2 regions of the Autumnicola psychrophila genome follow, and region 2 is predicted to be linked to the other one. Evidence: riboswitches for the same ligand, from Rfam matches in the RefSeq annotation. Region 2 holds a riboswitch; the other holds the start of a gene.
What was found. A riboswitch is a leader RNA that binds a small molecule or an ion and turns the genes downstream of it on or off. The one in region 2 is predicted to bind thiamine pyrophosphate.
Positions count from the first base shown of each region.

Region 1: another riboswitch for thiamine pyrophosphate. It lies ahead of thiS (sulfur carrier protein ThiS); the one in region 2 lies ahead of RM541_RS13655 (class I SAM-dependent methyltransferase).

Region 1 is NZ_JAVRHN010000004.1:75,902-91,125, reverse strand. It holds gene RM541_RS06265 (ABC transporter permease) at 1-279, opposite strand, end outside; gene RM541_RS06260 (ABC transporter ATP-binding protein) at 276-962, opposite strand; gene RM541_RS06255 (arylesterase) at 1,026-1,712, shown strand; gene RM541_RS06250 (DUF3037 domain-containing protein) at 2,032-2,415, opposite strand; gene RM541_RS06245 (HipA family kinase) at 2,405-3,181, opposite strand; gene xseB (exodeoxyribonuclease VII small subunit) at 3,215-3,433, opposite strand; gene xseA (exodeoxyribonuclease VII large subunit) at 3,426-4,754, opposite strand; gene RM541_RS06230 (endonuclease/exonuclease/phosphatase family protein) at 4,852-5,931, opposite strand; gene RM541_RS06225 (mechanosensitive ion channel family protein) at 6,403-8,142, opposite strand; gene RM541_RS06220 (c-type cytochrome) at 8,301-9,302, opposite strand; gene RM541_RS06215 (PhzF family phenazine biosynthesis protein) at 9,591-10,379, opposite strand; gene RM541_RS06210 (exonuclease domain-containing protein) at 10,936-12,336, shown strand; TPP riboswitch at 12,495-12,594, shown strand; gene thiS (sulfur carrier protein ThiS) at 12,693-12,896, shown strand; gene thiC (phosphomethylpyrimidine synthase ThiC) at 12,955-14,811, shown strand; gene RM541_RS06195 (thiamine phosphate synthase) at 14,823-15,224, shown strand, end outside.
Region 2 is NZ_JAVRHN010000010.1:112,588-127,811, forward strand. It holds gene RM541_RS13625 (sensor histidine kinase) at 1-616, shown strand, start outside; gene pckA (phosphoenolpyruvate carboxykinase (ATP)) at 849-2,480, opposite strand; gene RM541_RS13635 (SLC13 family permease) at 2,509-4,347, opposite strand; gene RM541_RS13640 (universal stress protein) at 4,366-5,145, opposite strand; gene RM541_RS13645 (energy transducer TonB) at 5,300-6,043, opposite strand; gene RM541_RS13650 (aldo/keto reductase) at 7,050-8,171, opposite strand; TPP riboswitch at 8,382-8,471, shown strand; gene RM541_RS13655 (class I SAM-dependent methyltransferase) at 8,540-9,262, shown strand; gene RM541_RS13660 (AIR synthase family protein) at 9,262-10,317, shown strand; gene RM541_RS13665 (thiamine phosphate synthase) at 10,314-10,970, shown strand; gene RM541_RS13670 (Trm112 family protein) at 10,951-11,241, shown strand; gene RM541_RS13675 (cation diffusion facilitator family transporter) at 11,311-11,940, opposite strand; gene RM541_RS13680 (efflux RND transporter periplasmic adaptor subunit) at 11,964-13,166, opposite strand; gene RM541_RS13685 (CusA/CzcA family heavy metal efflux RND transporter) at 13,178-15,224, opposite strand, start outside.

The sequences.
Region 1 (15,224 bases), on a different contig from region 2:
ACCACCCAGAGAATCAATAATACCGGTCACCCGTTCGTTCAAAGGATTATCACTATCGATAATAAAATCTGCACCCATTAACGATTTAGACTGAAGGGCGATATTTTCTTTCAACGTTTCTCCAAAGGATTGTATGGAAACCACAGCAGCGATTCCCAGCACAATAGAAGCCATAAAAAGACTTAACTTCTTTCCGCTGGCTTTGCCGTCACGCCATGCCATTTTCGTGATCCATTTAAAATCTGCTTTTTTAGAATAGCTGTTTTCCTGACTACTCATACTGCAGAATTCTGGTTTTCAACAATTCTTCCGCCTTTCAGCTTTAGAATACGTTCTGTTTTTTGCGCCAGTTCCATGTCGTGGGTAACGATAACAAGCGTTGTACCTGCTTCACGGTTCAGTTCAAAAAGCAATTGTTCTACCTTTTCTCCGGTTTCTGCATCCAGGTTTCCCGTAGGCTCATCGGCAAAAAGAATTTTCGGTTCATTTGAAAAAGCCCTTGCCACCGCTACCCGTTGTTGCTCCCCGCCAGAAAGTTGTGAGGGATAGTGACTAACGCGATCTCCAAGACCTACCTTTTCCAGAAGCTCCTTTCCCTTTCCAGAAGCATTTTTTGCACCCTGCAATTCTAATGGTACGGCAACATTCTCGAGCGCCGTAAGGGTGGGGAGCAATTGAAAATCCTGAAAAACAAAACCAATATTCCTGTTGCGTAGTAGCGCCCGCTCATCTTCATTAAGAGAATCGAGCTCGGTACCGCAAAGCGTGATATTCCCAGAATCTGCTCTGTCCAGCCCGGCACAAAGGCCAAGTAAAGTAGTTTTTCCGCTTCCGGAAGGACCAACAATGGCAAAAGTTTCCCGTTCTTTAATATTAAAACTGATTTCGTGCAGCACCGTGAGGTTCTTAGAACCGCTGGAATAGCTCTTAACTAAGTTGTGAACTTGTAATATATTTGCCATCTTTATTTTTCTTTTTTGAAGAAAGACAAAATAAGGAAATGATTTCGAAATAATACACCTGCTATGAGAAACTTGATGCTGATTTGCCCTATGTTCTTTTTTATTTTTTTTATTTCCTGCGGGGATTCCGCTCAAAAGGAAAAAGAGAATGAAGCAGGGGAGGAGAGGACTTCTGAAAACAATGCTGAAAAAGAAACTAAAACAATCCTTTTCTTTGGAAACAGTCTTACAGCGGGAATGGGGTTAGATCCCAATGAAGCATTTCCGGCGTTAATTCAGGAGAAGATAGACTCTTTAGGTTTGGATTATGAGGTGGTAAATGCCGGACTTAGTGGAGAAACAACGGCCGCCGGGCGAAACCGGATAGATTGGGTATTAAATCAAAATGTGGATGTCTTTATCCTTGAACTTGGTGCCAATGACGGTTTGCGCGGAGTGCCACTGGAAGAAACCCGAAAAAATCTGCAGGCGATAATAGATACTGTGAAAGAAGAAAACCCGGATACCGAAATTATCCTTGCCGGAATGCAGATTCCGCCCAATTTAGGTCAGGAATATGGCGCCGGATTTCGGACGATCTTCCCGGAACTTGCAGAAGAAAATGATGTAAAGCTCATTCCTTTTTTACTCGAAAATGTAGCTGGTAATCCTGAACTGAATCAGCAGGACGGAATTCACCCCACGGCTGAAGGTCAGAAGATTTTAGCACAGAATGTTTGGGAGGTTCTGGAGCCGATAGTTACAGAGTGATTATTAGGGCTTCAAATAACAGTTATAATTTTGCTTATTTTGTGCTTAATTACAAATAATTAACTGGTGTCTCCCCGAGCGGAGTCGAGGGGTTTCTATGGAAGAAGAATTTAGGTAAAAAATAGGTCTCGACTGCGCTCGACCAGACAACGGTCTGAAGATCTAAGATGAAGAAACTTATTTATTCTCCCGACTAAGCGAAACCTCAAAAATGTCAATTATCGACTATTAGTTTTTATAACAAGATTAAAAGTTTTCAGAAACTTCAGCCTTTAAACGACCAGACTTCACAGGTTTTTAAAACCTGTGAAGTCTTATTTTAAAGCACCATTTCCCTGAAAATTCGTTCAATGGTAGTGTCCAGTTCACCGCACATCCCGGGATGAGGTCGGGAAGTTTGGATAACAGAACTCCGCACTGCTGTAAGCCATCGGAAGCGTGATGGAACATCAAGTTGCGCTATAGGGCCGCCGTCTTTTGCGCCCTCACTTATTTTTTTCAGGGATTGCAGATTTTTTTCGATTTGATCCAGGTCAATATCTGCTGCAAGACATCTTAAACGGGCTTCATCAAGTTTGTAGATCACCTTCAGAAATTTCTCTCTTTTACAAAAGAAGATAATGCCCACATTCAGAAATTCCTCCCTTTCTACTTTTGGCAAAACCCGAATCACCGCATATTCATATAAGTGCCTATCTTGCATTTTGTGCTTCTTTTATAAATATTTCGGAATTTTCGAGGCGAATCTTCAGGAACTGAAAATAAACTTCTTTTATCTCCTCCGGACTTTCTTCTGCGCCTTCCCACTCAAGCCATTCTGCCGGAATAAGGTTCACAATGCTCCTTATTTTTTCTTCAGTAAAAATCGCCCTGCATTCTTTATCAACTTCCTGCAATCTGGAGGCTTGCGGCAATAAAACGTGATCTTTGATGAGGTTAAAAGGAGTTTTTGCACCTTTTTCCATATTCGTCCAGGAATGATGGAAATAAAAGGAGGCACCATGATCGATTAGCCACAATTCTTTATGCCAGATTAGCATGTTAGTGTTCCGGTAGCTACGATCCACATTGGTAATAAACGCATCCATCCATACAATCTTTGAAGCCAGCAATGGATCTACTTTGGTGACAACAGGATCAAAATTTATAGCTCCGGAAAGAAAATGAAGTGCAAGATTTAGTCCCTGACTTGCCTTTAGAAGATCCTGAATTTCTTCGTCTCCTTCAGTTCTTCCAAAAGCTTCGTGTAAATTTGCAAATACCAGCTCCGGAACTTTAAAACCAAGTGCTCTGGCAATTTCCCCTCCCAGCAATTCGGCTATTAAAGCTTTTACTCCGTGGCCCGCACCTTTAAACTTCAGCACATATTTAAAATCATCGTCCGCTTCAGCAAGGGCAGGTAATGAGCCGCCTTCGCGCAAAGGAGTGATATATCTTGTAACGGTAACCGTTCTTAATTCGGGTTTCATTTGTTATTTCTGAAGGTGGACAAATTTAGAAACTTATTTAGCCTCACCAATGGAATAATTTTTTATCTCTTCCAAAACCTCCTGAACGCTCTTTTCAGTTTTGAAGAGCTTGTCTTTACAAATTTTCAGAAGTTCTGAAGCTCGTTTTATTTTAATGTCCAGTTCATCTATACTAATTTCAGAATTTTCCATTTCTGAAACAATTTCCTGTAACTCGCTATTGGCACTGGTATAATCTATATCTTCAGTCATTATCAGGTTCTTTATTTAGTGTTTCTATTCGGCTGTGGATTTCTCCGGAATACAACTGCGTCTCAAGCAAGATTTCTGGCTGGAGTTCTTCAGCTTTACGGATAATTTTTCCGTTTTGGCGGGCGATGCTGAAGCCTCTTTTCAGAATATTCTCCGGTGATAACATTCTAATTTTTTCTTCAGCAAAATTGAGGTTTTTTCGCTCTTCTTTAATTGGCTTTTGAGCTAGCGAAATTATCGCTTTTTTCGCCTGGAGTAACTCACTTCGCTCTTCACTGATATTGCGTCGGGAAAGATTTTCAAGCTGAAATACATACTGTTTCAAATCTGCTTTGGAATGATCAAGTGCGCGTTGAGCAAAGGAAGAGAAAAGCCGGGCAGTTTCTTTTATGTTGTTCTTATGATCTTTAAATAGCCAGGTAGTGTGATTCTTGATTTTTTGTTCCGCATCCTTTAACGGCATTGCAAAATCATGGTACTTCTGAAGCAGAAATTCTGCAATTTTAGTTGGAGTAATAAAGCTTTGGTAGCTTACCAGTTCACTCACTGTCTCATTGGTAGCATGACCTATTCCCGTCAAAACCGGCAGGGGAAAAGTGGCTATTTTTCTTGCCAGCAGGTAATTATCGAACGAGCTTAAACCAATTTCGCCGCCACCGCCACGAATAATTGCCACGGCATCAAACACTTTGTTATGGCTCTTTATATTTTCCAGTTGATCGATAATCATCTTTATAGACCGCTCTCCCTGTAAAATGGCCGGAAAAAGAAGATGATGAAACTGATAGCCCCAGGGATTCTTTTCAATAACATTCAGGAAATCCTGATAACCTTTACTGGTTTGTATAGAGATTACCGCAATAGTTTTAGGCAGTACAGGAAGGCTTGTTTTTTTGTTTTCAGCAAAAATGTTCTCTGCTTTGAGTTTGTCGATAGTTTCCGCTTTTTCCCTGGCAAGTTCGCCGAGGGTAAATTCTGGATCAATATCGATGATGTTTAAAGCGATTCCGTGGACTGGATGATAAGTAACAGAACCCTGGATGACAACGGTCATATCGTTTTTAAGTTCTTCCTTAAGTACAGATTTAAACTTGGCATTAATTGTTTCAAAATGTGATGCCCAGATATTTCCACGAAGTTCGGCGATCACTTTTCCGTTCTTTTTTTCAACCAGGGTGGGGTAGCAGTGACCACTTTTGGGGTAATGATTAAGTTTAACGATTTCTGCTTTTATCCACACCACTTTACTGCACTGGGTGTTGATCACTTTTTCAATGGACCTAGTAAGACTGGATAAGGAAAATATTTTCTTTTCAGACATTTTTAAGCTGAAGTTAGCTTTTTAAAGGTATCAAATTTTTAGAAAATTCTGCTGAAAATAACCGACTGTAAAAATGTTACTTAAATTTTAGAAGGAATTATAGATTCCGTACCATGGGATTTGCTTTCTCAATTTTTTCATCTGCCCATTCCTGTTCTTCCTCGTCTGCTCTTTCAGGTTTTTCCTGAATATTTTCAGCAAAGGATTCGTAATTAAGCCGAATGAATATCGGGAAATGATCAGAGCCCACGCTTTTGAGTCTTTTGATAGCTACTAAAGAAAAATCTGAAGTGTGAAAAACGTGGTCCAGGGGCCAGCGAAAGATAGGATAACCGGTATGAAAAGTATTGAAAAAACCTCTTCCTATTCGTGGATCCAATAATCCGCTAAGGTTTTGGAAAAGACGGGTTGTCCTTGACCATGCTACATCGTTAAGATCACCAAAAACCAGTGTGGTTTGATCGTTTTCCTTCACTTCTCTACCAACCAGCAAAAGTTCGGCATCACGATTTGTAGAATCAGGATCTTCAGAAGGGCTCGGAGGTTTAGGATGTAAACAATGAATTTTTACTTTTTTTCCGCTCCTCAATTTTACCCATGCATGTATAGAAGGAATTTCTTTGGAAATTATATATTTCACCTGAATATCTTCAAGTTCCAGTTTAGAATAGAGATGCATTCCGTAGAGATTATCCTGCGGAATTTTAACTGTATGGGGGTAATCCTTTTCTAAAATCTGCAGCTCTTTTTGCCAAACTTTATCTGTCTCCAGAGTAAGTACAATATCCGGTTCTAAATTATGAACGTGGGAAATTAATAAGTTGTACTTTTTATTACTTGTAAGTACATTGCTTACAAGGATCGAAATGAGGTTTTTTTCATCATTCGGTAAAGATTTCATGACCTGTTTTTTAGCAAAAACAGTGTATGGAAAAATTTTAATAGCCTGATAAATGAAACTTAGTATCAAAAGGGCAGTGATAATTAACTGCCAGGTATCTTCAAAGGAATAAATAAACAGCGAGTAAATAATAACCGCCAGGATGAATACGCTAATCTGTAACCGGGGAAAATCGAAACCCCTAATCCACCATTGATCAAAGGTTGTAAGGGAAGCAATTGTTGGTACTAGCGCCAGGGTACCAAAGAAAATGGCTGCTATTTCAGAGAAAGTCATATTACTTTGAGCATATAAAAAAACATCAAATATACTGTTTGTTTTTATTCAGAAGTACCTAAAATCAGAATGATTTGAGGCCATACAAAAGAATGTCAGTTTTCATACTTTTATTTTTCAAATTAAATATTAGAGAAGTATGAGAAACAGATTTAATATTTTATGAAATTAGAATAAAATTAAAAACTTCACAAAGGTATTCTTGGGAAATTCTCGATTTCTTTTTCTTCTTCGTTCCTGTGGGAATCTGTGGCCTATAAACCATTCATCTTATACTGGAAAAATTTTAAAATTAGCTGCGCAAGATAGAAAGTAGCAAAGCCATTGATTTAAAGGAAGTCTTAATTGATTTAGATTTAACGAAAGACCCGGGGAAAAGGGAGGTAATTAAACATTTTTTAAGGTTCATTCCCTACCCGGGGAGAAATATTCAACGAAGAATTAACGATAAGATATTAGGCAGTAATTCACTTAAAGTCCGGGAATTTTTCCTGTTCCGTGATTTTTTCTTGTCGCAGAACCTTCTGGAGGATAGGGACTCTGGTCTTTAAGTTCGGTAATATGCTCGGGATCAAATTTTGGAATTTGAAGTTCGCCATTCTCTTTCCATTTCCTGACTTTCTCTTCAGCCGTTCTGGATTTTTCCTGAGATAATCCCTGATCTTTGGCAAAATAGATAGTTTGAGAAGGAAAGGCAAAACCGGTACCACTTTGTTCCACAACATCCATAAGTTGCAAAAGTAAATCTTCTCTTACCTCGAGAAAGTCATCATAAACTTTTACGGTTATATAAGCAAAAACTTCAATATTCAGAGAGTCAGCTCCCAATTCTACAAATCGCACACGTGCTGGTTCTGGAGAAACCATAGGATGAGCATAAAGTACTGAACGTAATTCTACCAGGAGATACCTAATCTGGTCCGGAGTTGTTTCATATCTTAAGCTCAACAGGGTTTGAAACCAAAATTGGTCACGATGCGCATAGTTTTCGATATTTTCTGAAGAAAATTGTCCATTTGGGATAGTCACCACCGTTCTGGCAAGCGTACGAATTCGGGTGGAGCGCATTCCTATTCTTTCCACAGTTCCTATAGTATTGCCTACTTTACAAAAATCACCAACCCGCACAGGCTGGTCGCTAATAACAGTAACGCTTCCTACGAAATTTTCGATTGTTTTTTGCGCACCTAAGGCCAAAGCTATACCTCCAATTCCAAGGGCAGCTAATCCTGTGGTGACATCCACCCCCAAAGATCCTAAAATGGCTATTACCCCAAAGATGACAATGGCTACTTTGGCTACCCGCTGCAGGAAAAGAACAACCGAAACACCAGAAACACTGCCCCGGTGGCTCATCTGTCGTTTGCTAAAGGAGCCTATGATCTCTGCAAGACTCCACAGAAGAATTAAAAATGCAAGTATTGCAATAATTAATGTTATTCCACTAAACTTCTGCCTCAGAATAATTGAAATTCCTATATTCTGGGAGATAATCACAAAAAGAAGGACTGCAAGATAAAGCCGGACAGGTAGCGCCAAAGCTTTAATAACATCAGAAGTGGGTTCTGTTCGTGCTTTTTTCCAGGATAATCGAATAATGAACCTAATAGAAAAAACAATACTCCAGGAGATTAGATAAGACAGGATAACCAGGAGTAGGGCTGCAATCCATTGACCAATTGGGACGCCTCCCCAAAGATTGTCATGTAGAAAAGCAGGCATAATTCTTTCCAGGAGCAGTGGATCTTCAATAGTAGCCTTAGCAATAGTCTCCATTGTTTCAGAAGCAAATAACCAGATTGGGCCACCTTTAGGTCCTTCTGTTGCTTCAACATACAGCTTTATTTCATCGCCCCCCACTGTAACCGTACCCACCTCGTCTACTTCAGATGGTAAATTTTGATCTTCTTTACCGCTATTTTCATCACTAATCCATGAGTACGGCATAATATTTCCACCACGATCTAACAATGTTTGAAGAGTGGCTGCAAGTCTTTTACCTTCCTGTTCACCGGGAATTTCCTCCAGGTTAAGGTATTCGCTGGCCAGGGAATAATCCCTTTCAGAAACTGCGTTTATAAATCCGCTCACAGTTCCCCGCGGAGTTCGCCTGCCTAAAGGGTCTGTGGGCCATTCTGCCGTGACAGCTTCCTGATTTTCAGTTTGGGTACCGGGAAAAATTTGTGATTTTCCTTCAAAAGGTATGATCAAAATCAGGCTGGTGATTAAACACACCAGAAAAACTTTTTTGTACAGAAAATTGGGACTAGAAAACATGCCGACTAAGATAAGTCTTAATGTCTTTTCAATCCAAAAATGAAAATAAAAACATATTCAGAAATTCTTTGTACAAATAAGAATCCTGAATTCTATTTTACAAATTCCCCTGTAACTGCTTTTCTTTCTGAAAATAAAACGATTTGGCTTTCTATAGGATCTAACGTGCGAAGAAATGCATACATGGCTTCTAAATCTTTAGTCTCCATCCCAGCGTACATCGACCAGGGCATAAGCGTATTAAATTCATCTTTGCCTACCTTTGGGAGCTTATCGGAATGGGAGTAGGCCTTGAAACGTTTTACAAAAAAATTTTCGTCCCAATTTCCAATTCCGGTCTTTTTGTCCGGGGTAATATTTGCAGAACGTAAAATTCCATTTGGCATACTAAACTCACGTCCTCCTGAAAAAGCCAACTCAGATATAAGTTCCCCATTCTTGACCTGGGTGTGACATTCAATACAACTTGCAGCATTTACCAGATATTCACCATATGCAATCTTGTTGAAAGAATTAGGTCGTTGTGAAGATTGCGGGTTTTTAGGGATGGTATTGATCAACAGGCTCATAGGGAAATCTGCTTTGGAATTTGGTATTTCATTTTCTATAGGAGGGAGGGAACGCAAATAGGCAATGATGTCATAAACATCCTCTTTGTCCAATTTTGCATAATTCCGGTACGGCATTACGGGAAATAATGCTTTGCCGTGCCTGTCCACTCCCGTAGTAATGGCCCTAAAGATCTCACCATCTGTCCAATCTCCGAGGTTAGTAGGAGTTAAGTTTCTTGAATAAAATTTTCCTGGAAAGCCCATTTCAGGGCCAAAATATTCACCTCCCTTTCCTAAAGTGCCAGCTGCAAGGGGAGCTGAGAAGCGGCTCCAGTCTCTTGAAGAATGACAGTCCATACATACTGCCACGTTATTTGCTAAATACTTTCCACGCTGGACACGTTCCGGAGTTTTATCAATTTCTACGTAAGGAGCGGCATCCACGTTAGGAAGAAAATAAGCCATGTAAGCAAACAACCCGGTAAGAACCAGAGCGATTGTGACAAATCCATAACCCAGGGTTTTCTTAAAATTAAACTTCATAACTAAAAAGATTATGTTACTGAAGTGGGGTGGACAGTAAATTATTGCTATATAACAAGTTAATAATTAAATAGTTACAATAATTAAATTTTTATAGTTTTTTTTAAATTAACTGGATGAAGCTAAATTTATTGATGTTGTTTCTCCTGAACAATGCCTTACTTCAAGAAAGCTTGCTGTATTAAATATCATATCGAATTTTTCGTGGAGTGAAAATGGTAAACCCGGGGAGTATGAATAGGATAGAGGTGTTTGAAGAAGATATTATGCCCAGCTATTGTAAAATCATCATTTAGTATATAATTTCCCAATGGAATAAGTTCGTGCATTTCCGCTAATGGCCACACGATCTCCATTGTATTTGCAGAAGAGTTTACCTCCCCGTTCAGAAATTTGGTGAGCATTCATTTCTATTTTATCAAGTTTTTCACTCCAGTAGGGAATTAAGGAACAATGAGCAGATCCTGTAACTGGATCTTCAAAAACCGAAGCACCCGGTGTAAAGAACCTGGATACAAAATCGCAATTTTTGCCCGGTGCAGTAAAAATAACTCCGCCTGAGCCGAGTTCTAGTTTATCAAATTTTAACCTGTCAATTTCCAGGTTTTTAATATCTTCTTCAGAATTGTAAACCAGAACAAAATCTCTCGCTTTCAACACCTCCTGTGGCTGTATGTTTATCGATTCCTGCAACAGCGAAGGTAAGGGAGTAGTGGAAGGTTTACGGGAAGGGAAATTCAATGTATATTCAGAATTTGCTGTTTCCACTTCAAGTTCTCCGCTTTTTGTTTCAAAAAGTATGGTTTTTCTGGAATAGCCACGAATTTCCTTAAGCGCATGTGCGGTGGCAAGGGTGGCGTGGCCGCAAAGATCAATTTCAGCTTCAGGAGTAAACCATCGCAATTGAATTCTTAAACCATTGTCTACAAAAAAAGCGGTTTCTGCAACTGCATTTTCCTTTGCTATTTTCAGCAGTAAATCATCAGCCAGCCATTCAGATAAAGGTACAACACAGGCGGGATTTCCGGAGAAAAGTTCGTCTGTAAAAGCGTCTATCTGGTAAAGGTGTAATTGCATTTTGCTTTTTATGTAAAGTTAAAAATGTTTTCTGAAAAATATGCTTTTAATCACTTCTGAATTAAAGCTGCTCCCGCAATTGTTTATTTTTAGTAATGTCCTTATTCAGCAATGCATTACAAGAGAAACTTCAGTTTTTTCTGATTTTTTAGTTATTATTGCTGAAACTGCAGGTCGATAATTGACAAATTTGGACCCAGTCTTTTAAACTGAAGAATAACAGGTTTTTTCTTCCCTAAAATTCTTAAAGTTGAAGCCTTAAAATGGCAATTATCGACCTTTTCTGGCTTCTGTGAGCCACATTTTCTTTAGAAATGGTCAAAGAAGTCCATAAAATCAACAAATCCTACTTTCTGAAAGATTTATAAATAAAAATACTTCAGTTTTCCTGAAGTTTTCGAACCGATTTCAGAAAGAAGTCGATAATTGGCAAATTTCAGCTTATGTTTTTCGGGTTTACCTTCAAATTTGGCATTTCAGTAGTACTATTTTTTTTAAAAATATTGGAAATATTCCAAGTGTAGGAAATATTCCTAAATTTTGTATATTTGTTTTGATGAAAGATAAAAAATTTGCTGTAATAGATGTAGAGACCACTGGCGGTGGTATAAGCGATAACCGGTTAACCGAAATTTGTATTGTGTTGTTGCAGGGCGCAGAAATTTTGGATAAATACACCACACTTATTAATCCTGAAAAGCTTATTCCAAATTATATTACTTCGCTCACGGGTATTGATAACGAACTGCTGGAGGATGCGCCAAAGTTCCATGAAGTAGCAGATGAAATTGAAGAATTTACGCGCGATGCTGTTTTTGTGGCTCATAATGTGAATTTTGATTATAATGTTCTTCGGAATGAATTTAAGGCGCTCGGCAGAAACTATTCCAGAAAGAAACTATGTACCGTGCGCTTATCCCGAAAACTCATCCCCGGACTTTTTTCCTACAGCCTGGGCAAATTGTGCAGTTCGATTAATATTCCGCTTACTAACAGGCACAGAGCTGAAGGGGATACTGACGCCACTGTGATTTTGTTTCAAAGGTTACTTGATCTGGATGAAGGCGGAGAGGTGTTGTCTTCTTTTTTACATCCGCATTCCAAGCACGCCACTTTACCTCCGCACATTTCTGCAGAGCAAATTGATGAGCTGCCGGAGACTCCTGGTATTTACCTGTTTAAGGATAAAAATCATGCGATTATCTACGCCGGAAAAGCAAAAAATATTAAAAAACGGGTTTGGTCACATTTTTATGACAAGAAAACAAAAGAATATCAGCTTGGGCAGGAAACCTCTTATATAGATTTTGAAACTACCGGAAACGAACTGCTGGCGCTGCTTCTGGAATCTGATTATATCAGGAAAAAATATCCGAAGTTTAACCGTGCACAAAAGCGTCCCACATATACTTACCAAATCATTAATTATAGAAATCAGCGGGGAATTATTCAGCTTGCGATAGGAAGAACGAAGCAAATTCAGGATTCTGCAGCCACTTTTTATAATCGTGCCCTGGCCCAGGAAATGCTGGAAAAGCTTTGTGAGACTTTTAATCTATGTCCCAAATATTGCACGCTTCAATCCAATGTAAGCCAATGTTCTCACTACCGTATAAAGAATTGTGAGGGCGTTTGTGATGGATCTGAATTTGTTGAAGACTATAATGCAAAAGTTGAAACTGCCATTACTTCTCTTAAAAATGAAAAGGAAACATATGTAATTAAGGAAGAGGGGAGACATAAAGATGAGCAGGCTTTTGTTCTTGTTAAAGAAGGCCGCTATCACGGCTACGGATTTGTGGACGCAGACGTTCAAATTCAGAATTTTGAAGATTACGAGCCCTTTCTTAAACTTCAGGAATCCACATTTCATACCCACCAGATTATAAGCAGCTACCTACGGAAAAAAGGAACAGAGAATTTGTTGCGTTTTGATAACCTGCTTTTGGCAGAGTAGAAGTCTGGTTTATGCATAGATTTTCTGCTCTTCCGGGCGCTTTTTTCCTGCCAGCCCAACTATTTTTCTTCTTTTAAAAAGTATTTTTTATACAGATTTTAAAAAAAGAAATTGAAAGACATTTGCTTACCAATAAAAAATTCCGTTACATTTGAAAACGTAAACTTTAGGGGTGCTGATTGGTAGCAATTGGCTGAGATAAAACCCTTTGAACCTGATCCGGTTAATACCCGCGAAGGGAAAAGTGTTATTTACATATTTTTATGCCATAATTCCGTTTTGGAGGAATTTCGGCTTGTATTTACTTTTTCTTTAGGGATTTCCCCTGCAGTTTACAGCTATTAAATATCAACAAAATGATAACTGTAAACGTAAACAACACCGCCCATACCTTTAATTCATCTTCCAGTCTTCAGGATCTCCTGACGCAACTTGCTATTTCTGAAAAAGGAATTGCTGTGGCTGTCAACAATCAGATTATTTCTAAAAGCGACTGGACCAAACGTGAATTAGCCGAAGGTGAAAATGTACTCATTATCAGAGCTACACAGGGCGGTTGAAATTTTACTTCTGAAGAATTTCCAGAAGCAGATTAACCAACACAAAAGAGAAGTAATTATGAAACAGGACCAGACTCCAAAGCAGCAAACCATTAGCCGCGCACCTTTTCCCAACTCCGAAAAGATTTATGTTAGCGGAAAAATTCATCCGGATATTAAAGTCCCGATGCGAAAAATATCCCTCGATGACACGGTCGATAAATTCAACGGAAAAGTAGAGAAGAACGACCCTGTTTTGGTCTACGATACCAGCGGACCGTACACAGATCCATCGGTAGAAATAGATGTGCGCAAGGGTTTACAGCCTATCCGTAACAGCTGGATTGCCGCCCGCGAAGATGTAGAGCAACTCTCCGGGCTTTCTTCAGCTTACGGGCGCGAAAGGGAGGAAAATGAGAAACTGGATGAACTGCGGTTTAAAAGAAACCGGAAGCCGCTTAAGGCAAAGCCGGGGCAGAATGTAACCCAAATGCACTACGCCCGGAAAGGCATTATCACACCAGAAATGGAATACATTGCAATTCGTGAAAATCAGAAACTGGAAGAGATCAAACAAATCTCTGAACAACATCCCGGAAACGGCTTTGGAGCCAGTATTCCCAAAGTAATTACTCCGGAATTTGTAAGGGATGAGGTCGCCCGCGGAAGAGCCATTATTCCTTCCAACATTAACCATCCCGAAAATGAGCCTATGATCATTGGCCGAAACTTCCTGGTGAAGATCAATGCCAATATTGGGAATTCCGCAGTAACCTCTTCAATTGAAGAAGAAGTGGAAAAAGCTGTCTGGGCGTGCCGTTGGGGAGCAGATACGATCATGGACCTTTCCACCGGAAAAAATATTCACGAAACCCGGGAATGGATCCTTAGAAATTCTCCGGTACCCATAGGGACCGTGCCTATTTACCAGGCGCTGGAAAAAGTAAACGGAAAAGCCGAAGATCTTACCTGGGAAATTTTCCGCGATACGCTTATAGAGCAGGCAGAGCAGGGAGTGGATTATTTCACCATTCACGCCGGAGTACGGTTAGCGTATGTTCCGCACACCGCGAAAAGGGTAACAGGACTGGTTTCCCGTGGAGGTTCGATTATGGCAAAATGGTGTCTGGCGCATCACAAAGAAAGCTTCCTGTACACGCACTTTGAGGAAATCTGCGAGATCATGAAAGCTTATGATGTTTCTTTCTCCCTTGGAGATGGTCTGCGTCCCGGAAGTATTGCAGATGCCAATGACTACGCCCAGTTCGCAGAACTCGAAACTTTAGGCGAGCTTACCAAAATCGCCTGGAAGCACGACGTACAGTGTATCATCGAAGGTCCCGGGCACATCCCAATGCACATGATCAAGGAAAATATGGATAAGCAACTAGAGGTTTGTGGAGAAGCGCCTTTTTACACGCTTGGACCGTTGACCACAGATATCGCTCCCGGTTACGACCACATCACCAGTGGGATTGGCGCGGCAATGATTGGTTGGTTTGGTTGCGCAATGTTATGTTATGTGACGCCAAAAGAGCATTTGGGATTACCAAACAGGGACGACGTAAAAGAAGGCGTGATCACCTATAAGATCGCTGCCCACGCTGCAGATTTAGCGAAAGGTCATCCCGGCGCACAACACAGGGATGATGCTCTGAGTAAAGCCCGATTCGAATTCCGGTGGGAAGATCAATTTAACCTGGCGCTTGATCCCGATACTGCGAGGTCTTACCACGATGAGACTTTACCTTCTGAAAATGCCAAAGTAGCCCACTTCTGTTCGATGTGCGGACCCAATTTCTGTTCTATGAAAATTACCCAGGACGTACGGAATTTTGCTGAAGAAAACGGAATGGACACGCACGAGGCGATCGAGGAAGGGATGAAGAAAAAATCGGAAGAATTTAAAGCAAAAGGAAGCGAAGTTTACCTGTAATCCGAAATGAGATGCTGATTCTTTTCACTTCGGAAGAAAATATGGCTGCTGAAAGAGAACAGCTCATTCATTTTTTTAAGAATGGGCTGCCCCTTTTACATGTTCGTAAACCAAAAATGACCGAAGAAGAACTGAAGCTATGGTTGTCAGATTTTGAAGAAAAACAACTTCAAAAAATGGTGCTGCATCAGCATCTTCATTTAGCTGAAGTTTTTCCGGTAAAAGGAATTCATCTAAAGGAAAGCTTCCGAAGCAAAAAAGAGTATTTACCGGAATATGTTGAGCAATTTCAAATGAAGGGTTTTACGGTGAGTTCCTCTTTTCATGAGGCGGAAAATTTGAAATCTGAAGCTTCATTATTTGATTATGTTTTTTTAAGTCCGGTTTTTACTTCTGTATCAAAAAAAGGATAT
Region 2 (15,224 bases):
TGTAAACAATTTGATCTCACTCTTCAGTTTATTGGATACTACTGAAATTAAAAATGAAGATAATCTGCTCTACATGGATTTATTAAAAGAATCTGCTGAAAGTTTAAAGGATATATTAAATAACTACATAGATACCATAAAAGAAACCGGTAAATCTCTGGTTAAAACGGAGAAACTGGATATAAATAAAGTATTTCAGGATACAATTAATCCTATCAAATATCTCATCCAGAGCACAAACACAAGCTTTGATACAGATTTTTCTGAAGTGAAATTCGTCAATTTTAATTCTTTCTATTTACACAGTATATTTCTTAATTTGATTTCGAATTCAATAAAATATGCACGACCCGGCGTTCCTCCGATCATTAAAATCACTTCAAAAAAAATTGCAAATACCGTTCATGTAATATATAATGATAACGGTTTGGGTTTTAACATGAATAAAGTAGAAGACAAAGTATTCCGTTTACACGAAACGTTTCACGGTCATACAGAAAGTAAAGGCGTAGGGCTTTATCTTGTTAAAGATTATATGAACACTTTGGGAGGTACTGTAAGCCTCAAAAGTGAGGTGGATAAGGGTTCTACTTTTAGTTTAGTCTTTAAAGTTTAATATTCTTTCTAAATTCTTCAAGTGCCTGATTTAATCATTTTGCTGAATCAAAGACACTCAATTATAGTTTCCTCATTAAAACTGAGCATCTAAGCTCTGCCGCAATGTAAAGGCTTTTCTCCCACTCTCATTTTAATTTCAATAGAATTACTGATTTTAAATCCAAAAGATCGTAATCTGTTGAACATGAAAAGATTACGATCTTTTTGTGTTAATCCCAATTTTTTAAATTTTAAAAATCTGATGAAATCTTGTGGTGTTCATCAATAGGTGGACCTCCTTCAAGAATCTCCTTTGAAGCTTTTTCTGCAAATTTTTCAAAGTTGAGATGGAATGAATGTGCCAATTGAATAGATTTTTGAATATACAACCCCTTCTGAAGCCAGGTATTAATTGGATTCAGCATTTCGGAAGGAACGCCATGACAATATTTGGGTATTTTTAAACCGAATATTGGATGAGTTTCATAATCGACATCCTGCAAGCTGCCATTAAGAATTTCAGAAATCATATTTCGGGTATATTTCAGTTTAATCCTGGAACCTACACCATAAGGACCTCCACTCCAACCGGTATTAATCAGCCAAACATTTACATTTGATTCCTGCATCTTCTTACTCAACATTTCTGCATAAACAGTGGGATGCAAAGGCATGAAGGGTTCCCCAAAACAAGCAGAAAAAGATGGAACAGGTTCAGTAATTCCTGCCTCTGTTCCCGCAACTTTTGCAGTGTATCCTGAAATAAAATGATAGGCGGCCTGTCCCGGCGTGAGTTTTGAGACCGGCGGCAATACTCCAAACGCATCGCAGGTAAGGAAGAAAATATTTTGTGGATTCTCTGCATAAGAATTCTCCTGAATATTTTCAATATGATCTATAGGATAACTAACCCTGGTGTTTTGAGTAATTGCACCGTCAAAATAATCCACATCTCCGGTGCCTTCTTTAAAAATCACATTTTCAAGAAGTGCTCCCGGTTTTATGGCGCGATAGATATCTGGTTCGTTTTCTTCTGTGAGACCAATTACTTTAGCATAACATCCCCCTTCAAAATTAAAAATCACATCTTCTGCTGTCCAGCCATGCTCGTCGTCACCAATAAGTTTTCTTTGGGGATCTGCGGAGAGAGTCGTTTTTCCGGTACCAGAAAGACCGAAGAAAATAGCAGTATCTCCATCTTTTCCAACGTTGGCAGAGCAATGCATAGGCAGTACATTTTTTTCCAGCGGAAGAATAAAATTTAATGCGGAGAAAATCCCTTTCTTTATCTCACCAGTATAGGCAGAACCTGCAACTAAGGCAATTTTCCTGGTGAAATTTAGAATACTGAAGTTTCCCTGGCGCAAACCATACTTTTCAGGATTTTCTTCAGAGTACCCTGGTGCACAAAGTACCAGCCAGTCTTCCTCAAAATTTTCTAATTCTTCCTCTTTCAGTCTTAAAAACATATTCTTTACAAAAAAGTTGGACGCAGGATATTCTGTAATTGTCCTTACATCCATCTTATATTCAGGATAGGCACAAACATATCCATCATGTACATAAATTTCCTTACCAGAAAGGTAAGCGGTTACCCTGTCGTACAATAAATCAAAGTTTTCAGGTGAAAGAGGTTTGTTAATTTTCCCCCACCATACCTTACTGGTATATTCATCCTGTACAAGAAATCTATCCTGTGGTGATCTCCCAGTAAATTTTCCCGTATTCACGGCAAGTGTCCCGTTTGAGGTTTCCCTGCCCATTCCTTTCTCAATAGTGATCTTTTGAAGTTCCTCTCCACTGAGATTCCATTGTACCACGTTATCCTTCAATCCATACCTTATGAGGTTATTGGGTTTTGGACGGTTCAGAACATTTTCCATAATTATTAATTTTAGGTTATTTATTATTCTAGTAAGACCATATTACCGGAACCAGTAAAATGGTGGTAAGAAACATTAATAAAAGTAATGGGGCTCCAACTATAAAGAAATCTACAAATTTGTAATTACCGGCAGACATCACCATAGCGTTCGTAGGTGTAGCTACAGGAGATAAACAAGCTGTTGAAGCACTTATAGCCACAGTTATTAAGAATGGCGCCGGCGAAATATCCAGTGTGGTCGAAGCAATAAGTGCGATTGGTGCCATAAGAATTGCGGTAGCAGAATTACTTATGGCCTGACTAAATAATGAAGTTACTAAAAAGAATCCAGCCAGCAATGCCGTTGGATGTATCTGCCCAAGACTATCTACCAGTGCATTAGCGGTAAGATGAGCTATACCCGTTTTCTGTAAGGCAATACCCATAGGTATCATAGCAGCTATCATTACCACACTGGTCCAGCTAATGTTGCTGTATGCTTTGGTAATTGGCACACATCCCGTAACCATAACAAGTCCTGCGCAAACAAGCGCGGCCATTGCGCCAGGCATAATATCCATCACGAGCAAAAGGATCATAACGATTAGTGCTCCCATTGCAATATAAGATCTTGGACCAAGTACATCTACATCTTTACTCATATTTTCAGGACTACCTACAATTACCAGGTTATCATGCATGTTTTTAAGGGATTCTATATTTTCCCAGGCACCTCTTACCAGCAGGGCATCACCGGCCTGCACTTTAATTTTGGTATCTGTTAAGGCTTTACTTCCACGATTAGCCCCTAATAACTGAATGTTATTTTTCTGTAAATAAGAACCCATTCCTATACTTTCGCCTATAAGACGTGAGGTTGGAGTTACCAGCATTTCAGCCATACCAACTTCCTGATTAATAAATTCTTCTTTAAGTCCTTTCTCATCTGGAGGAGTAGGAACAATAACAAGGTTAAATAGCAGGATAAGTTTATCTACTGCCTCGGCAGTTCCCTTTACAGTTATAATATCGTGATAAAGCAAATTGGTATCCTGAACCGGGAATTCTACGTAAGAAGGAATTCCTTTTAAGGGTTTAGGATGTCTACGTCGCAAGCGTACAATGGAAACATTATACTTGTCTTCAAGATTCCAGTCTTTAAGCTTCGTATTTGCAAGTTGCGACATAGATCTTATCCTTAGACGATACAAATTATTTCCAATACTGAAATGCTCAATCCACTTATGCATTTCAGAATCGATATTAACTGGCTTTGCAGAGGTTTCCCTGCTAGGTAAAAGTTTATGGCCAAAAAACCTGAAATAAAGTAAAGTCACAATTAACAGAGGCACACCAATAAGACTGAATTCAAAAAAGGAAAAGCCTTTAAAACCATTTTCTATTAAGGTGTTACTCACAACGATGTTGGGAGGAGTACCGGTTAAAGTGAGCAAACCTCCTGTATTAGATCCGTAAGCCATCGGGATGAGTAACTTTGAAGGTAATGTTCCTGCATTCCAGGCAGCAGACACTGTCATAGGCATTAGGGCCGCCACAGCTCCGGTGTTACTTACAAATCCGGAAAGAACTCCCGAGCCCAGTGTGATAAGAATTAATAGCTTGTTATTACTTTTAGCTGCCATGGCTACAAATTTTTGTCCGGCAAGAGCGGTCCATCCGGTTCGGGAAAGTCCTTCACCAATAATAAAAAGAGCGGCAATCATTATTACAGTAGGATTACTAAATCCACTAAGAGTCTCTGTGAGGTCGAGAATTCCGGTAAGGAAAAGGGCTAACATAGACATTAAAGCAACAACATCAGGCGGATACTTGTCCCACACAAATAATCCCAGGGTGATAATTAGTATAATTAGCAGAATATACATTTCTTAAATTGCCGGTTATTAATCAAGTACTAACAATGGAGTCTGGGTGTGTAATGTCAAAATCCTTGTTAATTCTCCTTCGGAAGCATTACCGTTTTCCAGGTGAGTATTTGGCATTATCGCCAGCATATCTGCCTCATGCGTATCCAGGTACTCCATTATCCCTTTTTCAATATCTTCATTCTCAAGAAAGGATCGATGAGAGTAGAACATTTCCAGAAAATACTGTAATGTATTTTCATTGCTTTCATCCTCTTCAGAATAGCCTATCGAGGTTTTATCTTTATTAATAGTAAGAATATGAACTTCCGCCCCAAACCTTCGGGAAACGTCCAGCAAAGTATATAGAGCGTCTTTATCTGCTATTTTCTCTCTTCCCAGGGTAAGAATAATTTTTTTTAACTGAAAATTTCTGGCTTTTTCTGGAATGACCAGAACTGGCAGGTTAGCTTCCTTTACAAATTTAGAAGTTCTTGTTGCGATACCAACTTCACCAATTTCAGCTCCTTTTGTGCCCATTAGCACCAGGTCTATTCCCAATTCTTCCTGAAGATTCAAGACGCTTGGAATTAACTTCCCTTTACGTACTATCGTTTTTATTTTCGCAACCAGAGGATCTCTGTATTTTGAAATTACTTTTGCCAGTTTATTCTGAATTTCTTCCTGGTTGATATCATCTTCGTATATATAAAGAAGATACAGGGAAATGGAGGGTTCTTTGGTTGTAAATTCAATTGCATAATCCAGGGCATTTATGGAGGCTCTGGAGAAGTTGAAGGGAATGAGCACATTTTTCATGACAGGTTAGTTTTAAAGTTTATAAAAAGCTTCTTTAATTCGATATAAATTTAGCATTCAATTGAGGGAGAAAATATGACAGTTATCAGTCTTTAGCATATTGATATTCAGATAAATATACCGAAAACGATTGAGTTTGGAATCATATAATTCACTATACTTTCTCACGTATATCAAAAACAATAGGCAAAGAGTATTGCACTTTAACAGGTTTATTCCGTTGCCTGCCGGGAGTCATTTTTGGCAGTAACTTAATTACCCGTTCGGCTTCATCTTCCAGTCTCCTATGGGGCCCTCTTGATCTTATGTCCACAATATCACCAACCTCATCAATTTTGAAGATCACAATAATTCTGTTTATCCCACTTAAGCCTAATTCTGCACCAATAGAGGAATTAAAATTGTGTTGAATAAAATCATCTATTTTTTTTGTTAAACATATTTTCTTTGCCTCATTATCTTTTTCATCTTCACATCCGGGATAAGTGGGCACCTGTTCAACCAGTACAAAAGGTACCTGTTCAACAACCTCTTCTACCTCGCCTTCATCAATTTCGACGACCTGAACAACTTTTAATAATTTGTCTTCCTGGCTGCTTTCTGTCGATGTTATTAAATCCTCCTCTATATCCAGCTCATCCTCTATTATGGTAATGACTTCAGGAATTGCCGGTGGCGGAGGAGGTGGTGGTGGCGGTGGTGAGCTCATCTGGGTTATAGGAATATCCTCCTGAAGTTCTTGTGTAACTTCTATCCTTATATTATCAAAACCTTCCTTTTCATAGGACTTCCATTCCATAGCAAAGTAAGTGGATGATAATATCAGTATTAACCCTATTTGAAAGAAAATTACGCTTCCCCTGTCAAGATCTACTTTTGGATTTTTTTTGGTTTCCATGACAATAGAATTAAGAATTATAAATAGATATTTATTGTAATTTTTTACCGCTAATCGTTCCTCTAATAATTTCTATTAAAAGTACTGAGTTAAAGAAGATGGAAGTATGATAATTATCAGCTAACAAGGGATTTATTGGCGCAAAAAAGAGAGATATTTCTAGAATGATTCCAATATCTGTAGAGGAAAAAGAATGAAAAGAAAAAGTTTATTATCAGGAGGAACTGAAGCAACAAACTGAAGGATCCTCCTCTTTTATAATTCTTAAAAAATTTGCTGAAAATCACATCTCGTTAAATTCGAAATGACTACAATTAAAATATTCCCGCAGATGACTTTAGTCAGTTTTTCCTCTTCTTCTTATGGTAATTTTACGAAACAAAACAATTTTAACTTAAAAATAGTTCCTCGGTACAATGAGTATCGATAATTGCCATTTTTGAAGACCTCCCAATCTCAGATAAAATCGGTTTTAATTTTTACGTTCGGTAAATGAAGAAATATGATATTGTTCAGTTTATCTATGGCAGATCAAAGGCCACCTTTAATCTTTTATAATTTACTGAAGAAAATAAACTCAAGTAGAATGTCAGCATCAAAATTTGCCAGTTATCGGCAATGGCTTAAAGTAATAACGGATGCTTTTGTTATGAGGAAAGAAGAAACCTCTTCACTCATTACATTTAAATTATGAGTGAAGAGGTTTCTATTTTAGCGCTATTGTAGACATCTCATTTTCATCTAAATCCTGAAGAAAGTAAGGAATGCCATTTATAAAAAATCCTTTAAATGAAGATAAATTTTAATTCCAGACTTCTTTTAAAGAGAGAGACATATTCTTTCAACAATGAAATCATCCGGTTTTTAGACGAACTTCGATAATTGGCAAATTTTGACCTGGAGTTTAAAAATAAAATCTCATAGGTTACATAAATTATGATGTCTGCTAACATACAGATGCGGATAATTGACAATTATTGGTCTACACCTTTTTTTTACATCAAGCCTATACGGTCTTTGGCTCCGGTGCATTTTGGGCGATTAAGTTTTCAGATTTTAATTCTTTCCAGAAGTCTGCCGGAATAGTCTCACTCATCGATTTTGCGTTGGCAGAGGATTGATAAGGTTTACTTGCCCCGGGAATTACAGAAGCAACAACCTTAGGTGCTGCAGAAAATTGTAAAGCTGCACTTCGTAAATCCACACCATGATTTTGTGCGATAGTTGTCATTTTCTCCCTCTTCTCTAGAAAACCATCCGGTATTCCTTTACCATAGTTGTAGCGATCTTTGCCGGCAAGGAAACCTGCATTTAAAGGTGCACCTATTACTAGCGATATATCTTCTTTTTCACACACCGGAAATAACTTATTCAAAGCATCTTTATGCTTCATAAGTGAATATTGGGTCGCTGAGAGGAATATGTCTGGATCGCTCACCTCTATAGCTTTCAAAATAGGTTCTATAGTGTTTACACCAAAACCCCAACCTTTAATAAGACCTTCTTCCCTCATTTTAGTAAGTTCTGGCATCGCTCCTTTTCGGGCTACTTCAAAGTATTTTACCCAATCTTCTTTCATGTCGCCATTATCGGGAGACAAGTCATGAATATAGACAATATCCAGCGATGAAACTCCCATGCGGTGCAGGCTATCCTCGACCGACTTCCGTGTTCCTTCAGCTGAATAGTCGTACTCGTAATCAAAATTCATCTTTCCTTTCCATATTCCGGGATTTTTATCAAAGCCTGGAGCAGGTTTTAGGATTCGTCCAATTTTACTCGACAAAATGTACTCTTCTCTGGGTTTATTGAAGAGAAAGCTCCCCATTCTTCTTTCGCTAATTCCCAGGCCATACCAGGGAGAGGTATCAAAATGCCTTACCCCGTTATTCCATGCAGCTTCCATGGTATTTCGTATTTCTTCATCAGAATTAACGTGAAAACCATTACCGGCTCCTACTCCACCCATTCCGAAGTTAATTTTTGGTTTAAATTTTTCGCGCAATTTGTTTTTATCTATTAACGGGGAAGTAATTCCCGATCTGGCAGCAAGAACTGTAGAAGGTGCAGCCACAGTCGCAGCCGAAGTAAGCATTGTTTTATATATAAAATCTCTTCTTGTAGACATAACATGATTCTTTAAATTATAATCTTTAAGTTACAAAATAGCTTCTTATAAAAATTCTCTATTAAGAAAATAGGAAAATTATTTCACTGGCACAAAATTACTTCTTGAAGGTCATTTAAAACTTCAAATTAAGGAAAGGGAATGTCAACACATTTTTAAAAAACTCTCCGGAATAAAAAAGAATTTCCAAAAGATAAATATTAACTTTGGAATTATTGCACGGGGTGCCTGTAAAGGCTGAGATAACACCCGCTACCTGATATGGATAATGCCAACGTAGGGATGCAGCTTTAAAATATTTCCATTTTAAACTCCATTCTATCTGGTTATCCAGTCATAGAATGGAGTTTTTATTTAAATAAATTAAAATGGAGATAGAGAAAAGTAACTTCCAACTGCTTCCCAAAACACATCAGAATTGGCAGGAAAGACCCGAATGGTTTTTTAACCGTGAACATACCGATACTTATGAGCAATGGTATGAAGGAAGATATAAGCGTGCTGAAGTCTGGCAAAAGAAAGTAATGGAACAGCTTGTTTCCAAAGATACGCGTGTAGAAACCTTACTTGAATTTGGATGCGGAACTACCCGCTTTACAAGATGGTGGAAAGAAATAGGAATTGAGGCCACCGGAGGGGATATTTCTCCGCTAATGCTTTCTCAGGCAGTGAATTTATTTGACGGAGACCTGGTTATGGCCGATTCTCATCACATGCCTTTTAAGGATAATACTTTTGACTCGCTGGCTTTTATAACCACCTTCGAATATTATAAAGATCCCGTAAAAGTAATCCGGGAAGCGGCAAGAGTCGGAAAATACGGTATAGCCATGGGAATGATGAATAGAAATTCTCCTAAGGTCGTCCGGAGAAGGATTCAGGAGATTTTCGGTAAAAATCCTTTTTATCTTACCGCAACTTTTTATACTCCGGCAAAGTTAACTGCAATAATTCATGAAGCATTAAAAGGCCGCGAATATACTATAGAATGGTCTTGTACCGGCCTGCCCAAATGGTTTCCTGTACAACAATGGGGAATTCCTTATGGAGACTTCTTTGGCCTCTATGTACAATTTAAAGATGTAGACTAATGAGTAAGGAACTGGGAAAAATTCAGAACGAAACCTTTGAAAAGATTATTTTCAATAATTGTGGAAGCTCAAGAAAAGAAGTAAGCGTTGGATCAGCATTTGGTGTAGATGTATCAGTTGTGGATCTCCCAAACGGTCTCGCTTTGGCATCAACCAGCGATCCGCTTTCGTTAATCCCTTCACTTGGTCTGGAAGAATCTGCCTGGTTATCTGTACACTTAATGGCGAATGACATGGCAACAACGGGATTTGCACCAATGTATGGCCAGATGGTGCTGAATTTACCTGCAAGTTTTTCCAGAGAAGATTTTAAAATTTACTGGGAGTATATTCACAGGTTTTGTAAGGATATAGGCGTTGCCATTACCGGCGGACATACTGGTTTTGTCGAGGGTCAAAATTCCACAATATCAGGAGGAGGTACTTTTTCTACAATAGCTCCCAAACAAGATATTCTGGTTTCCAGTAATGCAAAACTGAAGGATGTCATCCTGGTGACAAAACAATGTGCCCTCTCCTCTACTTCCATTCTGGGAATGAGTTTTCCGGAAATTATAAAAAATAAACTTGGCAAAGAGGTACATGAAGAAGCCTGCAGAAATTTTTATCAAACGTCATCACTTAAAGATGCTTTAACGGCTGCCGGAACAGAAAAAAAACATACGGATGTCACCGCAATGCATGACGTGACCGAGGGAGGTGTTTTAGGAGCTATTTATGAACTTGCCAAAGCATCTGGTAATGGAGCTCAAATTTATAATGAATTGCTACCTATAGGCGACGTACAGAAACAAATCTGTGACTTGTTTCACATTGATCCCCGTTATAGTATTGGTGCAGGCTCCATGATTATCACCTGTAAAAAAGGAAGCGAACAAAATGTCATAGCAAGGCTAAAAAAGGAAGATATTGACTGCACAGTTGCGGGGGAAATTACGGATATAAAAGAAGGAATCAAGCTGATGGAGGATGGAGTTAATTATGATCTCCCCTACCCCTCTGAAGATCCATACTGGAAAGCATTTTTTGAAGCATTTAATGCAGGCTGGAAATGACGAAAATTGCCAAATTACGAGGTGGACTTTATCTTGTTCTGGATCCTTCCATGAACAACGAAGAATTATTTGCAAAATTGAAGACGATACTGGAAGAAGAAATAGCCATTGTCCAAATCTGGGATAACTTTTCTTCTTCTGGAGACAGGGTGAAACTGGTAAACAGAATATGTGATATGTGTCATTCCAGAAATGTACCGGTTTTTTTGAACAACAATTGGCACCTGATGCAATCTACATATGCAGATGGAGTACATTTTGATGCTATTCCGGAAGATTTTGAATACATAAAGAATGATTTAAGTTCAGATTGTATGTTTGGAATAACCTGTACCAATGATCTCTCAGTAATTTCCTGGGCTGATGAGAAAAAGCTCGATTATGTTTCATTTTGTTCCATTTTTCCGTCTCAAACCAGTAATAGTTGTGAACTAGTTTCGTTTGACACCATCAGAAAAGCAAGAGAGATTACCTCGATGCCCATTTTTCTTGCGGGAGGAATTCAGCATCAAAATATTAAAGAATTAGAGAGTATAGAATTTGAAGGTGTTGCAGTGGTTTCGGGAATCATGAGTTCCGAAAATCCGAAACAGGCAACCAGAGAATATTTATCAGAATTAAAGCGAATAAAAAATGAGAATAGCAACGATTAATAAATTATGCTGTCCTTTCGACAAAAAGGATTTAAAACTTACAGTAATCACTAAAGATGTTGAAGAAAACATTCTTGAAGGTTTCCTCACGTGCAAAAACTGCAACAGAATTTATCCCATGGTAAAGGGAATTCCTATAATGAATCCTGATGAATACAGGGAATTCAAGCTTGAACAACCGGTTCTGGAAAAATATCAGTCTCACCTTAAAGGAAAGAAAATAGAGAACTTCCGACTCCTGCCTGATAATGAAGTGAAGGAAATTGAGTAAGCTTCAAAATAATTAAAACTTCAGATCGATAATTGGCAAATTAGGCACCAGACTTAAGGAATTTTAAATTTATTCTGTTTTAACCTTTTTACCATTACTATAGGCTTCCCAGCCTTCTTTAAGAGCATACGGCACGATTAAAAGTGCAGCGACAGGATCGGCCCACCACCAGTTAAGAAAGTGCACTGCCAATAATCCACCCAGCACTGCTATGGTTTGGTACAGGCAAACAAAAGTATCTTTAGAATCTGCAATTAACTCCTGGCTGTTCAGTTTCTTTCCGTATTTATACTTATAGTAAATCAGGAGAGGGTTTATAACCAGGGAAACCAGCAGGATAATCAGCCCCAGAGTGGTCCACTCCGGGGTTTCTCTATTAATTAATTTTGTAACAGAATCGTATGTTATAAACATACTAATTATCAGAAAGGAAGAAGCTATAACAAAAAGAGTTAATCTTTCTCTCTTCTTTACCTTTTCCTCACTTATGTCCTTAAGTTCTCCATTGAGACGCCACCAAAGCGTACTGCCGGAAATAACTTCCACAACACTGTCCAATCCCCAACCTATTAGTGCAGAACTTCCTGAAGAAAAGCCAGCGATTAAAGAAACAACAACCTCGGTACTATCATAGATAATATTAAAGGTCTGGATATTTCTTCCTTTTTTTAAGTTCTTTTGCCTTTCCTTATCTTTCATAATGCAGGATTATTATAAGTTCTTTAGTGGCTGTGGCCACCTTCTCCTTTTTGCATTTCAGCCATTAAATAATAAGCATTGTTAAATGCGAATTTTGTACCTGGCACCACAGGAGAGAGGAAATTCACGGCAACCCAGCCTCCACTACTAGAACTGGAAGTAACTTGCACAGGTTGAAAGCTCCACGCCTCACCTTCTCTTTCTGCCTTAAAAGCATATAACTTATCACCATCCCTACCAATAGCATCTTCAGGGAGTGCAATAGTTGATGATTCCTCTGTTAAAATCCTTCCACGAACGTACATCCCCGGAATTAGACTCTCAGGTCTGTTGTTAATTTCAGCGTGTACGTGAACAGCTTTTCTTTCCCGATCAAAGGACTGGCTAATGGAGATAATTTCAGCATCAAGCTCCATTCCCTCTAGCGATTCCAGAGTAAGCACAACTTTTTGACCCACTTTTACTTTAGCAATATCCCGTTCGAAAACCATAAGATCTGCATGGACATCTTTGGTATTTACGATTTCAAACATCGCTTTTTGAGCTTCCACAAATTGACCGGTTTTCACGTTAATTTCCTGCACCGTACCTGAAATTGGACTTAAAACGGGAATTCGCTGATTAATGTTTCCCTCTCCTAAATTAGCAGAATTTAAATTCAACAGTCTCAACTGAGATTGTAATCCCTGTACTCTGCCTTTTGCATTCTGAAATTGGGCTTCTGCTCGTTGAAAAGTTTCTCCTGAACCTACTCCGGCTTCGTATAATTTCTGTTGCCTTTCAAACTCCTTTTCCTGAAATTTCAGTTCATTTGAAGCATTCAGAAAATCTGTTTGCATCTTTATGATATCGGGATGGGAAATGTAAGCCAGAATTTGGCCTTTTTGCACCTCTTCCCCTTCAATAATCCTGATGTCGACCACGTTCGCGCCAATTACTGTAGTAACCGAAGCTTCGTTTTGCGGGGGTACTTCCAGCTGGCCGTTAGCTTCCACAAAACCGGCCATATTGCGGTTTTGTAACGTGTCAATATCCATCTCCAGTGCTGCAAACTGAGCTTGCGAAAGCATTGCCTCCTCCATTTCGGCATGACCTCCCTCTTCTTCTTCAGAATGTTCTTCAGTATGTACTTCTTCACTTTTATCTGCGGAATCTTTGCACGAAAAGCAAATCGTAAAAGCAAAAAGAGCCAAAATTAAGGTACTATTTATTGATTTTATTTTCATATTAATAACTATTAATCGTTTAAGTAAAATTGAAGGGTTGCAGATGCTCTCATGTATTGCTGAAGGGAATCCAAAGCGTTTAATTCCACCTGTACAACCTGTTCGAGAATATCGATAAATGCCAAATAAGATATTGATCCTTCATTAAAGGCGAGCAGGGCACCTTCCTGCTGCTCGCTAGTTAATGGTAAAGCTTCATCCCTGTAATAAAGCCAGGAAGCCTGCCAGGTTTGATAATTTTTAAGTGCCTGTGTGAAATCTGCTTGTAGTTGTTGTTTTTCAAATGCTACGGCGCGCGCTGCTATTTCCGTTTCAATTTTCGCAGACTGTGCATTTCCATAAGTTTCTCCCGAAAGAAACGGAATAGATAGTCCCGCCTGATAACTGTAAAATCCACTATTACCGTTTATTTCCTGAAATCCATATTGAAGGTTTAACTTCGGAAGTAAAACTGCTCTGGCGGCTCCATGGGCTGCTTCTGCAACCTCTAAATTTTTCCGGGAAATTTCCAATCTTGGATGCTCCTGAAGGTTTTCTGATATGAGCTCTTCTTCAGAAACAAACTCAGAATCCATTTCCTCCGGAACTGTATAAAACTGATCCTGTCCCAACCACAGATTCAACCTTTCGAGGGCGATAGCATAGTCGCTATATGCCTGCTGTTTTTGAATGACGATTTCACTAACTTCACTTTTTGCAGTAAGCATTTCCAAACGGGAAATGGCCTCTACCTTATAACGAACAGACACAGCATTTTCAAAGCGTCGATAAATAGAATCAAGTTCTGAAAATAGTGCGTACTTCTTTCTTGCCACAAACGTATTTATCCAGGCAGATTTCACCTCCAGTGATACCTGTAACTCAGATAAGGTAAAGGCTTTTTCTGCCAGGGCGATCCGCTCCTTTTGCAAACGAAGTTTTGGTGCAATGCCTAAAACGTCAATCCCCTGTTGCTGGATGCCCACCGTGGTATAAACTCCACGGTCGTTCGTAATTTCTTCTCCACCAGTAAATACCTGTGTAGTCCCAAAATCCCAGGCCGACTTTCTTAAAACTTCCTGCTGTTCAATCTCCAGTTTCCTGTTCTTTAATAACGGAAAATTATTAATCGCAAGCTCTTCTGCTTCAGCCATTGTTACGACGGAAAAATTTTCCCTTTCCTGCGCGTTCATAATTTCAGGAACAAGACATACAACAGCCAAAACTATAATGGCAATCATGGGTTTCCCAACAAAGTTTCTTCCGGTCGAACGTTCTTCTACCATTTTATAAAGGATCGGCAGAATAAACAGTGTTAGAAAAGTAGAAGTAATTAATCCGCCAATTACCACCGTTGCCAACGGCCGTTGCACTTCGGCTCCTGCCGATGAAGATATGGCCATTGGTAAAAATCCCAGAACATCTGTAAGCGCGGTGAGCAGGATTGGCAGGATTCTTCTGCGGGTACCACGACTTATACGCTCTGTTAGGTTGGTGACTCCTTCTTCTTTTAATTCATTGAGTCCGCTGATTAATACAAGTCCGTTAAGTACAGCTACTCCAAATAAGACAATAAACCCAACTCCGGCAGAAATGCTAAAAGGCATATCCCGCAACCACAGTGCATAAACCCCGCCGATAGCCGCCAACGGAATAGCGACATAAATCATGGTAGTCTGTTTAAAAGATTTTAAAGCGAAATAAATTAAAATGAAGATCAGCAACAGTGCAATTGGCACTACCGCCTGTAGTCGGCTACTTGCCCGCTCCAGGTTCTCAAAAGCACCACCGTAGCGGATATAATACCCCGCTGGCAGATCAAATTCAGAATCTAGCTTTGTCTGAATATCCTCTACTACAGATTTCACATCACGATTCCTGATGTTTACCCCCACATTAATTCTTCTGTTTGTGTTGTCCCTGCTTATTTGCATTGGCCCAGGCTGATAGTTTACATCTGCTATCTCCCTAAGCGGAATTTGATTTCCTGAAGGTAATGCGACATACAGGTTTCGAAGGTTATCGATATTTGTCCTGTGCGCTTCATCCAATCTTACCACCAGGTCGAATCTTCGCTCT